Linked DNA regions of Variovorax paradoxus EPS. The protein of the gene in region 1 interacts with the protein of each later gene in a pairwise test. Links are inferred from orthologs where the notes say so. Each region holds a gene or a part of one and is shown on either strand. Other genes may lie near its edges.

The links.
Region 2: the proteins of VARPA_RS17625 (region 1) and secA interact in binary tests that used the Escherichia coli proteins (3 or more experiments, as listed by UniProt). The link is inferred for Variovorax paradoxus EPS from one-to-one orthologs.

The regions. Positions count from the first base shown.
Region 1 is NC_014931.1:3,806,297-3,813,593, forward strand. Bases 2,100-4,860 are described here. They hold VARPA_RS17625 (YbgC/FadM family acyl-CoA thioesterase), read left to right. Parts: upstream 2,100-3,131; coding sequence 3,132-3,590; downstream 3,591-4,860. Other genes in these bases: VARPA_RS17620 (pyridoxal phosphate-dependent aminotransferase), read left to right, coding at 2,100-3,070; tolQ (protein TolQ), read left to right, coding at 3,587-4,309; VARPA_RS17635 (ExbD/TolR family protein), read left to right, coding at 4,325-4,765; VARPA_RS17640 (cell envelope integrity protein TolA), read left to right, coding at 4,769-4,860. In the rest of the region: ribBA (bifunctional 3,4-dihydroxy-2-butanone-4-phosphate synthase/GTP cyclohydrolase II), read left to right, coding at 1-876; ribH (6,7-dimethyl-8-ribityllumazine synthase), read left to right, coding at 883-1,344; transcription antitermination factor NusB, read left to right, coding at 1,341-1,877; more of VARPA_RS17620, read left to right, coding at 1,874-2,099; more of VARPA_RS17640, read left to right, coding at 4,861-5,689; VARPA_RS17645 (peptidoglycan D,D-transpeptidase FtsI family protein), read left to right, coding at 5,802-7,297.
Region 2 is NC_014931.1:5,257,913-5,265,808, reverse strand. Bases 2,048-5,349 are described here. They hold secA (preprotein translocase subunit SecA), read left to right. Parts: upstream 2,048-2,362; coding sequence 2,363-5,149; downstream 5,150-5,349. Other genes in these bases: argJ (bifunctional glutamate N-acetyltransferase/amino-acid acetyltransferase ArgJ), read left to right, coding at 5,180-5,349; VARPA_RS24170 (hypothetical protein), read right to left, coding at 2,048-2,180. Outside these bases: VARPA_RS24180 (threonine synthase), read left to right, coding at 1-827; VARPA_RS24175 (ornithine cyclodeaminase family protein), read right to left, coding at 829-1,815; more of VARPA_RS24170, read right to left, coding at 1,872-2,047; more of argJ, read left to right, coding at 5,350-6,409; VARPA_RS24155 (ATP-binding protein), read left to right, coding at 6,406-7,281; VARPA_RS24150 (NUDIX domain-containing protein), read left to right, coding at 7,278-7,736; VARPA_RS24145 (acyltransferase family protein), read left to right, coding at 7,791-7,896. UniProt on the Escherichia coli protein: Required for protein export, interacts with the SecYEG preprotein conducting channel.

The DNA of each region.
Region 1 (7,297 bases):
AACGGCGCGAAGCATTCGACGGCCTTCACTGTTTCCATCGAAGCCGCCGAGGGCGTCACCACCGGCATCTCGGCCGCCGACCGCGCCCGCACCGTGCAGGCCGCCGTCGCACCCGACGCCGTGGCCGCCGACCTCGTGCAGCCCGGCCACATCTTCCCGCTGCAGGCGGTGGACGGCGGCGTGCTGATGCGCGCCGGCCATACGGAAGCCGGCTGCGACCTCGCCGCCATGGCCGGCTGCTCGCCCGCCTCGGTGATCTGCGAGGTGATGAACGAAGACGGCACCATGGCCCGCCTGCCCGACCTGCAGATCTTCGCGGCCGAGCACGGCCTCAAGATCGGCACCATCGCCGCGCTCATCGAGCACCGCAGCCGCGTCGAATCGCTGGTCGAGAAGGTCGGCTGCCGCGGAATTCAAACCGCCTGGGGCAATTTCACCGCCCACGCCTTCATCGACAAGCCCAGCCGCGGCGTGCATCTCGCGCTCGTGCGCGGCAAGTGGGCGCCTGAAGACACGGTGTCGGTGCGCGTGCACGAGCCGCTTTCGGTGCTCGACGCGCTCGAAATCAACCGCTCGCTGCACTCCTGGAGCCTGGACGCCAGCCTCTCGCACATCGCAACCGAGGGCAAGGGCGTGGCCGTGCTGCTCAATTGCGGCGAAACCGCCGGCGAGCTGCTCGCGCAATTCGACGGCACCGCGCGTCCCGCGCAAGCCCCCGAGCGCGGCCGCATGGACCTGCGCAGCTACGGCATCGGCGCGCAGATCCTGCGCGAATGCGGCGTGCACAAGATGAACCTGCTGGGCACGCCGCGTCGCATGCCGAGCATGGCAGCGGGCTACGGCCTGGAAATCGCCGGCTACCTCACGAAAGACTGAACGACCATGCAAGGTTCAAACAAGGGCGAGACGACGCTCAATGGCAAGGGCCTCCGCATCGGCATCGTGCAGGCGCGCTTCAACGCCGACATCACCGATGCGCTGGCTTCGGCCTGCCTCGCCGAACTCGAATCGCTCGGCGTGGCCGCGTCCGACATCCATCATGTGAAGGTGCCCGGCGCCCTCGAAGTGCCCGTGGCGCTGCAGGCGCTGGCCGAGCGCGGCGGCTACCACGCGCTCGTCGCGCTGGGCTGCATCATCCGCGGCGAGACCTACCACTTCGAACTGGTGGCCAACGAATCGGGCGCGAGCGTGAGCCGCATCGCACTCGATTACCGCCTTCCCATCGCCAACGCGATCCTCACCACCGAAAACCTAGCGCAGGCCGTCGCACGGCAGACCGACAAGGGCCGCGATGCAGCCCAGGTCGCCGTCGAGATGGCGCAACTGCTGGCCACCCTTTCATGACCGAAGACACCACCAAGGCAGGCGGCGCCAAGCCCCGCCAGTCGCGCACGGGCCTTACCAGCACCGGCGCGCGCAAGGCTTCGGCCAAGTCGAACCGCAGCCGCGCGCGCGAATTCGCGCTGCAGGCGCTCTACCAGCACCTGGTGGGCCGCAACGACCCGACCGACATCGACCACTTCACGCGCGACCTCGCGGGCTTCCACAAGGCCGACGCGGCGCACTACGACGCGCTGCTGCACGGCTCGATCGACAACGCCGAGCAGCTCGATGCGCTGATCCGCCCGCTGCTCGACCGCAAGTTCGAGGAAATCTCGCCCATCGAGCACGCCGTGATGTGGATCGGCGTGTACGAGTTCCAGAACTGCCCCGACGTGCCGTGGCGCGTGGTGCTCAACGAGTGCATCGAGCTCGCCAAGGAATTCGGCGGCACGGACGGCCACAAGTACGTGAACGCGGTACTCAACGGCCTCGCGCCGCAGTTGCGCCCCCTCGAAGTGGAAGCGGATCGCGCTTCCGGCAAGGCGAAAGCATGAGGATTTCGACGCGCGCGGAGCGCATCGAGCCCTTCTATGTGATGGAGGTGGCGAAGGCTGCCGGGGCGCTGGCGCGCGAAGTGGCGCACACCGACCGGCCGATGATCTTCCTGAACATCGGCGAGCCCGATTTCACCGCGCCTCCGCTGGTACAGGAAGCCGCCCTGCGCGCCGTGCGCGCGGGCGCCACGCAGTACACGCAGGCGACTGGCCTCGACCATCTGCGCGAACGCATCAGCGGCTGGTACCGCGAGCGATTCAACGTCGACGTGCCCGCCCGCCGCATCGTGGTGACGGCCGGCGCTTCGGCCGCACTGCAGCTCGCCTGCCTCGCGCTGATCGAATCGGGTGACGAGATCCTGCTGCCCGACCCGAGCTATCCCTGCAACCGCCACTTCGTGAGTGCGGCGGACGGCAAGGCGGTGCTCATCCCGACGACGGCCGAAGAGCGCTTCCAGCTCACCGCCGCCAAGGTCGAGGCCGCCTGGACCGAGAAGACGCGCGGCGTGCTGCTCGCCTCGCCCTCCAATCCGACCGGCACCTCGATCGCGCCCGACGAGCTGCGCCGCATCCACAAGGTCGTGTCCGACCGCGGCGGCATCACGCTGATCGACGAGATCTACCTGGGCCTGTCCTACGACGACGCCTTCGGGCAGACCGCGCTGGCCATCGACGACAACGTCATCAGCATCAACAGCTTCAGCAAGTACTTCAACATGACCGGCTGGCGCCTGGGCTGGCTGGTGGTGCCCGAAGTGCTGGTGCCGGTGGTCGAGCGCCTCGCGCAGAACCTCTTCATCTGCGCGAGCACGGTGTCGCAATATGCGGCGCTCGCCTGCTTCGAGGATGCGAGCATCGCCGAGTACGAACGCCGCCGCGCCGAGTTCAAGGCGCGACGCGACTGGTTCATTCCGCAACTCGACGCCCTGGGCTTGAACGTGCCCGTGGTGCCCGATGGCGCCTTCTACGCCTGGGCCGACTGCACCAGCTTCGCCGAGAAGCTTGGCATCTCGGGCAGCTGGGATTTCGCCTTCGAGACCATGAAGCGCGCCCACGTCGCCGTCACGCCCGGCCGCGATTTCGGCACGGCAGAAACGGCGAAGTTCGTGCGCTTCTCCACCGCGAGTTCGATGGAACATCTGAAAGAAGCCGTCGAGCGCCTGCGCGCAATGGCCGAGAACCGGGCGCAATGAGCGCAGCGCAGGGCCGCCCCAAGCAAGCTCGCGCCGCAGTGCAAAGCACGGAGGCATGCCGATGAGCTACGCGTTTCCGATCCGCGTCTACTGGGAAGACACCGACGCCGGCGGCATCGTGTTCTATGCCAACTACCTGAAGTTCATGGAGCGCGGGCGCACCGAGTGGCTGCGCTCCCTGGGCGTCGAGCAGCGCAAGCTCAAGGAAGAAACCGGCGGCCAGTTCGTGGTGAGCGAAACGCAGCTCAAATACCATCGGCCCTCCCGGCTCGACGACGAACTGCTGGTCACAGCCGATCTTCAACAATTGGGCACTGCCTCATTGATAATCGGACAGCAAGTGCTATCAAAAACAGAGCAAGAGCGAATCGGCGCCGCGGCACCGGTCTTGCTGTGCGAAGGCACGATCCGTATCGGGTGGGTGAATGCCGCCACTTTGCGTCCCGCACGCATCCCTTCCCGGGTTTCGGGAACCCTCGAGCGCTGCGGCGGCTCCATGACTCAACCTTTCAAGCCATGAACCAAGATCTATCCATCATCAACCTCCTGCTCCACGCCAGCTTCGTGGTGCAAATGGTCGTGCTGCTGCTCGTGATCGTCTCGATTGCCAGCTGGGCCGCGATCATCCGCAAGTACTTCGCGCTGCGGCGCATGCGCGCGCTGAACGACGACTTCGAGCGCGAGTTCTGGTCGGGCACCAGCCTGAACGAGCTGTTCGCCTCGGCCGCCCAGAACGCCAAGTTCGCGGGACCGATGGAGCGCATCTTCGCCTCGGGCATGCGCGAATACCAAAAACTGCGCGAACGCCATGTGAGCGACCCCGCCACGCTGCTGGACGGCGCCCGCCGCGCGATGCGTGCGAGCTTCCAGCGCGAGCTCGATGCGGCCGAGCAGAACCTCTCGTTCCTCGCGACCGTCGGCTCGGTGTCGCCGTATGTGGGTCTCTTCGGCACGGTCTGGGGGATCATGCATGCCTTCACCGGCCTGGCCGCGCTCACGCAGGTGACGCTGGCCACCGTGGCGCCCGGCATTGCCGAAGCGCTGGTGGCCACCGCCATCGGCCTCTTCGCCGCGATTCCCGCGGTGGTCGGCTACAACCGCTTCGCCCGCGAGATCGACAAGATCGCCATCGCCCTCGAGACCTACATCGAGGAGTTCTCCAACATCCTGCAGCGCAACCTCTCGGCCAACCCGGGCGCGGCCGCCGCGGCAACCACGGTGGCTCCGGCCAACCGCTGAGCGGAGTCCGAGCGCATGCCCGCCGTTTCATCCCGGGGCCGTGGCCGCCGGACGATCAACGAGATCAACATGGTCCCGTTCATCGACGTGATGCTGGTGCTGCTGATCATCTTCATGGTCACCGCGCCGCTCATCACGCCGAGCGTGATCAACCTGCCCTCGGTCGACCGCGCCAACAAGCAGCCCGACAAGCCCATCGAGATCGTCATCAAGAGCGATGACGAAGTGCAGATCAAGAAGGACCCGTCCACCGGCAGCACGGGCAATACCTCCATTCCCATGACCCAGATCGGCGCTGCCGCCAAGCAGGCGCAGGGCGGCGACGCCCAGCGTCCGGTGGTCATCAGCGCCGACAAGTCGGTGAAGTACGAAACCGTCGTGAAGGCGATGAACCAGCTCAAGCGCAGCGGCATCGAGCGCGTGGGCCTGTCGGTCACGACCACGGGCGGCAAATAAGGCATGTCGCTCGCACTGGATCGCCCCGAGTTCGCGCCGCCCCCGCAGCGCGGCACGCCGCGCGCCGTCGTGCTCGCCCTCATCGCGCATGCGCTGCTGATCGCGGCGCTGACGTGGGGGGTGCGCTGGCGCAGCGACGCCGACGAAGGCGCTGTCGATGCGGAGCTGTGGTCCTCCACCGTGCAACAGGCCGCGCCGCGCCTGTCCGCACCGGAGGCGCCGACGCCTGCGCCCGCGCCGCCTCCGCCTGCTCCCACGCCACCGCCGCCTCCGGCAGCCAAGGCGCCCGAGCCCGCACCCGCGCCGAAGGCTCCCGACATTGCCCTGGAGCGCGAGAAGAAGCTCAAGGAGCAAAAGGAACAGAAAGAGCGCGAGCTCGAACAGCAGCAACAACAGCAAAAGAAGAAAGAGCTCGAAGCCAAGCAGCGCGCCGAAGACGAAGCCGAGCGCAAGAAAGAGCAGCAACAGAAGCTCGCCGAGCAGAAGAAGCAGCAGGAAGCCGAGGCCAAGCAAGCCGAAGCCAAGAAGGCCGAGGCCGCCGCGAAGCAGGCCGCCGCCGACCGCGCTGCCACGCTCAAGCGCATGCAGGGCCTGGCGGGTGCGAGCGGCGCCGACGATTCGAAGGGCACGGCCCTGCGGTCTTCGGGTCCGTCGAGCGGCTATGCCGGACGCATCGCCGCCGCCGTGCGCCCGAACATCACCTTCCCCGATGCCGACACGGTGAACGGCAACCCGGCCGCCGAGTTCGAGGTGAACCTCGCGCCCGACGGCACCATCGTCGGCGTGAAGCTCACGCGCTCCAGCGGATTGCCCGCCTGGGACGAAGCGGCCGAGCGCGGCCTGCACAAGACCGACAGGCTGCCGCGCGACACCGACGGGCGCATCTTCCCGTCGCTGATCGTGTCGCTCAGGCCCAAGCGCTGATTCACGCCAGTTCCGGGCCGCCTTTCGCAAGGCTGCCCGGAACTCCGTTGTTGCCGCGCTGTCTACCCGCGCACAACAACAGCCGGGCTCCGTGCCCGCACAAGAGCGCAAGATGAAATCCACCGGTCGCATCCGCTACGGGAGCAGTCCGCTGCTCGCCAGTCCCACCCCCGTCTGGCGCAGCAAGTTCATCGTGGCCAGCATCGCCTTCGGCTTCGTGCTGCTGGCCGGCCGGGCCGCCTACATCCAGGTCTTCAACCACGACTTCTTCCAGCACCAGGGCGAGGTGCGCTACCAGCGCACGCTGGAGCTGCCCGCGAACCGCGGGCGCATCCTCGACCGCAACGGACTGATCCTCGCCTCCGACATTCCGGCGCCCAGCATCTGGGCCATTCCCGAGGACATCGAGCGCGACGATCCCGCCGTGCAGGCCAAGTTGAAGCAGGCCGCCAAGCTGCTCGGCATGCCGCAGAAGGAGTTCGACAAGAAGCTGGAGGACGAGGACAAGAGCTTCGTCTGGATCAAGCGCCAGGTCGACACCGCCATCGGCAAGCAGATCGCCGAACTCGGCATCAAGGGCATCTACCTGCGCCGCGACTACCGGCGCCAGTACCCCGAGGGCGAGGCGGCCGCGCACCTGGCGGGCTTCACCAACGTCGAAGACACGGGGCAGGAAGGCGTCGAACTGGCCTTCAACAGCGAACTGGCCGGCAAGGCGGGCTCGCGCCATGTCATCAAGGACCGCCTGGGCCACATCGTCGAGGACACCGAGGACCAGGTGCCGCCGACCGACGGCCACGACATCCAGTTGAGCATCGACGACCGCGTGCAGTTCGTCGCCTACGAGAAGATCCGCGATGCCGTGGTCGCCAACAAGGCCCGGGCCGGCAGCGTGGTGGTGGTCGATGCGGAAACGGGCGAACTGCTCGCCATGGCCAACTACCCGAGCTACGACCCGAACGACCGCCGCAACCTCACCGGCGAACAATTGCGCAACCGCGCGATGACCGACGTGTTCGAGCCGGGCTCGACGATGAAGCCGATCACCATCGCCACCGCGCTGCAGCTCGGCCGCGTCACGCCGCAGACCATCATCGACACGAACCCCGGTCGCATCACCGTCACGGGCGCGACGATCCACGACGACGAGAACTTCGGCGTGCTCACGGTGCAGGGCGTGATCCAGAAATCGAGCAATGTGGGCGCCACCAAGATCTCGCAGCGCATGACGGCGCAGGAGATGTGGAACTCGTTCACCTCGCTGGGCCTCGGCCAGAAGCCGCAGACGCCCTTCCCCGGCGCGGTGACCGGGCGCCTGCGGCCCTGGAAGTCGTGGCGGCCGATCGAGCAGGCCACCATGTCGTACGGCTACGGCCTCTCGGCGTCGCTGTTCCAGATCGCGCACGCGTACACGGCCTTCGCGCACAACGGCGAAGTCATCCCGGTGGGCCTTTTGAAAAGCACGAACACCGAGCCGCCCGGCGTGCAGGTGTTCTCGCCGCAGGTCGCGAGCGAGGTGCGCAAGATGATGCACATGGCCGCCGCGCCCGGCGGCACCGCGCCGCTCGCGCAGACCGATGGCTACTCGGTCGGCGGCAAGACCGGCAC
Region 2 (7,896 bases), 1.5 Mb from region 1 along the record:
TGATTTCGTTCCTGCGCCAACTGGGCGTCGACGCGGTGCTGGAAGACAGCTCGGGCAACGGCGGCGCGGCCATCGCCGCGGCGGGCGCGGCGGCGGGCATCAAGGTGAAGGTGCTCGCGCCGAGCTACACGCCGGCGCCCAAGGTGGCGCAGATCCGCGCTTTCGGCGCCGAGGTGCAACTGGTGCCGGGACCGCGCGAGGAGTCGGAATACGAGGCGGTGCGCCAGTCGGAATCGATCTTCTATGCGAGCCACAACTGGCATCCGTTCTTCCTGCAGGGCACGAAGACGCTGGCCTATGAACTCTGGGAAGACCTGGGCTTCGTCGCGCCCGACAACGTGGTGATTCCGGCCGGCGCGGGCAGTAATGTGCTCGGGTGCTGGATCGGCTTCAAGGAACTGCTGGCCGCGGGGCAGATCGCGAAGCTGCCGCGGATCTTCGTGGCGCAGCCGTTGAACTGCTCGCCGGTGGATGCGAGCTTTGTGGCGGGCGTGGACACGCTGGTTGATCGCATCGTGAAGCCGACGATCGCCGAAGGCACGGCGATCAAGCGGCCTGTGCGCCTGCAGGAAATCCTTCAGGCGCTGCGCGAGACGAATGGCAAGACAGTGGCGCTGACCGAAGAGCAGATCGCGGCAGCGGTGCGCCGGTTGGCTTCGACGGGGCTCTATGCCGAGCCGACTTCCGCGACGGCGGCTGCGGCCATCGATGTGCTGGCGGAGCGGGGCGACATCCGGGCGAGTGAAACCACGGTCGTGCTGCTGACGGGCACCGGCCTGAAGTCGACGCAGTTCATGACCGAGCTCTTCGGCGGCGCTGCCGCCTGAATTACCAGGGCCAGGCGAGGCGCGTGCCTGTGCCCGTGGCAATCGCGCGCTCTTGGAGCAGGCGCGCGACTGTCAGGTCTTGCAGCGCGAGGCCGGTCATGTCGAAGACGGTGATGTCGCCGTCAGCGCGAGTTAACGAGGTCTTGCCGCTCAGCAGGTCGCCCAGTTCGGTGCTTTCTGTATCGGGCGCCCATTGGGTTTCACCGATCTGCTGCGCCTGCGTGCGGTCGTCGACGAAGAGGCGGGCGCGCGTCAGCAAACCTTCGGGGAGTTCGCGCTTGCCGCGTGTGTCGGCACCGACGCAGTTCAGGTGCGTGCCGGGCTGAAGCGCGTCCAGATCGAACAGTGCGCCACCGCCCGGTGTCGCGGTGATCACGATGTCGCTCTCTGCGACCGCGGCGTTGCGGTCGGTGGCGGACGCGATGTTGCAGCGGTCCGCGAAGTTTTCCTCCAACGCGGCGTTGCGCTGTCCATTGGCGCTCACGTAGCGCACCTCGCGCAATGTGGGCAATAGGCGCAGCGCGAAGTCGAGCTGGATGCGCGCCTGCACGCCGGTGCCGAAGATGCAAAGCCGCGTGCTGTCGGGCCGCGCAAGTTGCTGGAGGCCGAGCCCGCCCGCCGCGCCGGTGCGCACGGTCGTGATCGCATTGCCGTCGATCACGCACAGCGGCCGGCCCGTGGCGGGGTCGATCAGGAGGATCGTTGCCTGGTGCGGCTCGCCGTCGCGCTGTCGGTTGGCGGGCCAGAAGCCGGCGGCCTTGAAGCCGAGCAGGCCCTGCGTCTGTACGTCGCCCGACTTGATGCCGAACACGCCGCCCGTGGCGAGCGGTTCGCGCACGACCGGGAAGACGCGGCCTTCGCGGTCGCTGTGAAGAACGAAGGCCTCGCGCACGGCATCAAGCACGTCGTCGGGAGAGAGGAGGGCGTTGACCTGGTGCTTGTCGAGCAGCAGGAGGAGTGCGTCGGCGGGCGACGTCGAGGGTGTCATCTGGAAATATTATCTACTTCCAGACGAAAAATCAATTCAAAGCGCCTGCCGGTCGATCAGCGGCCCGTGTGCACCTTGATGCGGATCGTCGCCACATCCCAACCCCTGTTCTTGAGCCGCGTGACAAGCATCGGAGCGAGTTGGCGCAGCTTGGCGGCCGCGGCGCTGCCTTTGACCAGCAGGCACCACACGTCGCCCTCGGCAGGGCCGGCCTGCACGGCGCCGCGCATGGCGGGCGGAATCAGTCCTTCCACGGCTTTCAGGCGCTCGGCGCTGTCGCGCGCGCGCGCCATCAGGCCGCCCAGCGTGGGCGAGCCTTCTGCAGCCTGGTGCAGGCTGATGGCGGGGGCGAGGCGGCGATACATGAGTAATCCTGAGGACAGAAACAAGACAGCTAAAATGCCCGGTTTGCCGGCGTTCGCGCCGGGAAAAAGGCTGCTCGAGGCCGAACTTGATTTCGAAACGAGCGCGCCCAACTGCTTTCACCATATCTTAGGGAATCCGGTCGCAGTGCCTGTCGTGTCAGGCGCCCGCCCATCTCCACCCAATGGCAACCAACTTCCTGACCCAGATCTTCGGCAGCCGCAACGACCGGCTCCTCAAGCAGTATCGCAAGACGGTGGAACGCATCAATGCGCTCGAACCCGAGTTCGAGAAGCTCAGTGACGACGCGCTGCGCGCGAAGACGCAGGAGTTCAAGGACCGCGCGGCCAAGGGCGAATCGCTCGACGCCCTGCTGCCGGAGGCCTTTGCCACGGTGCGCGAAGGCTCCAAGCGCATCATGAAGATGCGCCACTTCGACGTCCAGCTGCTCGGCGGCATGGCGCTGCACAACGGCAAGATTTCCGAAATGCGCACCGGCGAAGGCAAGACGCTGACCGCCACGCTGCCGGTGTACCTGAATGCGCTGTCCGGCAAGGGCGTGCACGTGGTCACGGTGAACGACTACCTCGCCAGCCGCGACGCCAAGTGGATGGGCCGGCTCTACAACTTCCTGGGCCTCACGGTGGGCATCAACCTGCCGCAGATGCCGCGGGAAGAGAAGCAGGAAGCCTACGGCAGCGACATCACGTACGGCACCAACAACGAGTACGGCTTCGACTACCTGCGCGACAACATGGTGTACGAGCCGGGCGACCGGGTCCAGCGTGTGCTGAACTTCGCGATCGTCGACGAGGTGGACTCGATCCTGATCGACGAAGCCCGCACCCCGCTCATCATCAGCGGCCAGGCCGAAGACCACACCGATCTTTATCTCGCCATCAACAAGGTGGTGCCGCTGCTCAAGAAGCAGGAAGGCGAAGCCGACCCGCGCACGGGCGAAGGCGTCACGGTGCCGGGCGACTTCACGGTCGACGAGAAGACGCACCAGGTCTTCCTGACCGAAGACGGCCATGAGAACGCCGAGCGCATCCTGGGCGAATTCAAGCTGCTGCCCGAGGGCGCGTCGCTCTACGACCCGGCCAACATCACGTTGATGCACCACCTGACGGCGGCGCTGCGCGCACGTCACCTGTACCACCGCGACCAGCACTACGTGGTCCAGCAGGGCGAAGTGACCATCGTCGACGAGTTCACCGGCCGCCTCATGACGGGCCGCCGCTGGAGCGACGGCCTGCACCAGGCCGTGGAAGCCAAGGAAGGCGTCGAGATCCAGGCCGAGAACCAGACGATGGCCTCGATCACCTTCCAGAACTACTTCCGCCTGTACGGCAAGCTGGCCGGCATGACCGGCACGGCCGACACCGAGGCCTACGAGTTCCAGGAAATCTACGGTCTCGAGACGGTCATCATTCCGCCGAACCGCATCAGCAAGCGCGAAGACCAGCTCGACCGCGTCTACAAGACCACGCGCGAGAAGTACGAGGCCGCCATCCAGGACATCCGCGAGTGCTACGAACGCGGCCAGCCGGTGCTGGTGGGCACCTCGTCCATCGAAAACTCCGAAATCATCGACGGCCTGCTCACGCAGGCGGGGCTGCCGCACCAGGTGCTCAACGCCAAGCAGCATGCGCGCGAAGCCGACATCGTGGCGCAGGCCGGCCGCACGAAGATGATCACCATCGCGACCAACATGGCCGGCCGCGGCACCGACATCGTGCTGGGCGGCAACATCGAGAAGATGATCGAGGCCATCGAGAACGACGAAGGCCGCGACGAAGCGACCAAGCAGGCCGACATCGCGCACGTGCGTGCCGAGTGGACCAAGGACCATGAATTCGTAAAGTCGCTCGGCGGCCTGCGCATCATTGCCACCGAACGCCACGAGTCGCGCCGCATCGACAACCAGCTGCGCGGCCGTTCGGGCCGACAGGGCGACCCGGGTTCTTCGCGCTTCTACCTGAGCCTGGACGATCCGCTGATGCGCATCTTCGCGGGTGACCGCGTGAAGGCGATCATGGATCGCCTGAAGATGCCCGACGGCGAGGCCATCGAGGCCGGCATCGTCACCCGCAGCATCGAGAGCGCGCAGCGCAAGGTCGAGGCGCGCAACTTCGATATCCGCAAGCAATTGCTCGAGTACGACGACGTGTCGAACGACCAGCGCAAGGTGATCTACCAGCAGCGCAACGACATCCTCGATGCCACCGACCTCACGGCGCAGATCGCCGCGCTGCGCGAAGGCTGCTTCATGGACGTGGTGCGGCAGTACGTGCCGGCCGAATCGGTCGAGGAGCAGTGGGACCTGGAAGGCCTCGAGAAGGCGCTCTTCAACGAGTGGGGCCTGGACATGCCGATCAAGAAGGAGGTCGAGGCCTCCGACGCGATCTCCGACGAAGACGTGCTCGAAAAGGTGGTCAAGGCCGCCAACGAAGCCTTCGACGCCAAGGTGGCGCTGATCGGCCAGGAAAACTTCACCCAGTTCGAGCGCATGGTGCTGCTGCAGAGCATCGACACCCACTGGCGCGAACACCTGGCCTCGCTCGACTACCTGCGCCAGGGCATCCACCTGCGCGGCTATGCGCAAAAGCAGCCCAAGCAGGAATACAAGCGCGAAGCCTTCGAGCTCTTCGGCCAGTTGCTCGACTCGGTGAAGAACGAGGTCACGCGCCAACTGATGACGGTGCGCGTGCAGTCGGGCGAGCAGCTCGAGGAAGCCGCCGAAGCCATGGAAAGCCGCGGCGAGAACGTGGCCAACATCACCTACAGCGCGCCGACCGAGACCGGCGAGGTCGAGGTGCGCGTCGACGAGGACAACCAGCGCCGCCTCGCGGCCATCGGTGCGGGCGCCCTGAGCGCCGAAGCCGCCGCCTTCGCGCGCGTCGGCCGCAACGACCCGTGCCCTTGCGGCAGTGGCAAGAAATACAAGCAGTGCCACGGCAAGCTGAGCTGACGTCCCGAACCTTTCATTGAGAGAACCCCCATGCCCGTGAACCTGTCCGCCCCTGATCCCGCCGCCTTGTTCGCGGTGCCTGGCGTCCGCATCGGCGTGGCCGAAGCGGGCGTGCGAAAGGCCAACCGCAAGGACCTGACCGTCGTGCTGATCGACGAAGGCTCGGCGGTCGGTGGGGTGTTCACCCAGAACCGTTTCTGCGCGGCGCCGGTGCAGGTCTGCCGCGATCACCTGGCGGCCAATTACGGCATTCGCGCGATGGTGATCAACACCGGCAACGCCAACGCAGGCACGGGCGAAGACGGCCTCATGCGCACCCGCTCCACCTGCATCGCGCTCGCGCGCAAGCTGGAGATCGCGCCCGAGCAGATCCTGCCGTTCTCGACGGGCGTGATCATGGAGCCGCTGCCGGTGGACCGCATCGAAGCGGGCCTGCCCGCAGCGCTCGCCGACGCATCGGAAAACCACTGGGCACGTGCCGCCGAAGGCATCATGACCACCGACACGATCCCCAAGGCGTTCAGCCAGAAGGTCCAGATCGGCGGCGCCACCGTCACCATCACCGGCATCAGCAAGGGCGCCGGCATGATCCGCCCGAACATGGCGACCATGCTCGGCTTCATGGCGACCGACGCGAAGATCGATCCGTCGCTGATCCAGCCGCTGGCCAAGCTGCTGGCCGATGCCTCGTTCAACCGCGTGACCATCGACGGCGACACCTCGACCAACGATTCGTTCGTCGTCATCGCCACGCAGAAGGCGGCGCACGCGACCATCACCTCGCTCGAATCCGCTGACGGCCAGGCACTCGTGGCGGCCATGCAGAACGTGGCGCGCCTCCTGGCGCAGGCCATCGTGCGCGACGGCGAAGGCGCAACCAAGTTCATCACCATCCAGGTCGAAGGCGGCCGTGACGCTGCCGAGTGCAAGCAGGTGGCTTACGCGATCGCCCATTCGCCGCTGGTGAAGACCGCTTTCTATGCCAGCGACCCGAACCTGGGCCGCATCCTGGCAGCGGTCGGCTATGCGGGCATTGCCGACCTCGACCAGACCGGCATCGACCTGTTCCTGGACGACGTGCACGTGGCGGTCAAGGGTGGGCGCAACCCCTCGTACCGCGAGGAAGACGGCCAGCGCGTGATGAAGCAGAGCGAGATCACGGTGCGCGTCGGCCTCGGCCGCGGCAACGCCAGTGAGACCGTCTGGACCTGCGACTTCAGCCACGAATACGTGACCATCAACGCCGACTACCGGTCATGAACGAGCAGTTCCAGAAGCTGATCGAGCGCGCCGAGCAGCTCATTACCCGCATCGAATCGATCCTGCCGCAACCGCTGTCGGCGCCGACGGACTGGAACGCTTCCATCGCCTGGCGCTACCGCCGCCGCAATTCCGGCCACGGCGTGCTGGAACCAGTGAAACACGTGGCCGCGATGGCGCTTGATTCGCTGAAGGAAATCGACGTCCAGAAGGAAAAGATCGAGCGCAACACGCGCCAGTTCGTCGAAGGCAAGCCGGCCAACAACGTGCTGCTGACGGGCGCGCGCGGCACAGGCAAGTCGTCGTTGATTCGCGCCTGCCTGCAGGCCTATGCGCCGCAGGGGCTGCGCCTCATCGAGGTGGACAAGGCCGAGCTGGTCGACCTGCCCGACATCGTCGAGGTGGTCTCGCAGCGTCCCGAGAAGTTCATCGTGTTCAGCGACGACCTGAGCTTCGACGAGGGCGAGCCGGGCTACAAGGCGCTCAAGTCGATTCTTGACGGCTCGATCGCGGCATCGACGCCCAATGTGCTGATCTACGCGACCAGCAACCGGCGCCACCTGCTGCCCGAGTACATGAAGGACAACCTCAGCTATACCCACACCGAGGACGGCGAGGTCCATCCGGGCGAGGTGATCGAGGAGAAGATTTCGCTGTCCGAGCGCTTCGGCCTCTGGGTGAGCTTCTACCCATTCAGCCAGAACGAATACCTGACGATCGTGGGGCAGTGGCTCTCGTCGTTCGGCGTGGACAAAGCCGCCATCGAGGCGGCGCGGCCCGAAGCGCTGGTCTGGGCGCTCGAGCGCGGTTCGCGCAGCGGCCGGGTGGCTTACCAGTTCGCCCGCGACTACGCGGGCCGGGGTGCCGCGTGAGCGCAGACGGCAAGGGTGCGCGCAAGCACACCGAGGTCGCGGTCGGTGTGCTGATCCGTCTCGCCGACGATGCGCTGCTGCTATCGACCCGACCCGAAGGCAAGGCCTACGCGGGCTACTGGGAGTTTCCGGGCGGCAAGATCGAAGCGGGTGAAACGGTCGAAGGGGCGCTGCGTCGCGAGCTGCAGGAAGAGCTCGGCATCACCATAGCAGGCGCTTCGGTCTGGAAGGTCACGGAGCACGACTATCCGCATGCGCTGGTGCGCCTGCACTGGTGCAAGGTGACGGCGTGGACCGGCGAGTTCGAGATGCGCGAAGGCCAGGCGATGGCGTGGCAGCAATTGCCGCTCGACGTGGCGCCTGTGCTGCCGGGCGCACTGCCGGTGCTCGAATGGCTGGTGCAGGAGCGCGGCCTGCCCGCTTCGGCGGCGCTGGCCGTCTCGACGCTGGCCTGATGGGGGCGACCGGCCGCACCACGGCCGGACGTCGCCCGAGGCCTGACCCCGAAGATGCATCCCAAGTACCGCCCCGACATCGATGGCCTGCGCGCCGTCGCCGTCGCGTCGGTGCTGGCGTTCCACGCGTTCCCCGATGCGCTGCCCGGCGGCTTCATCG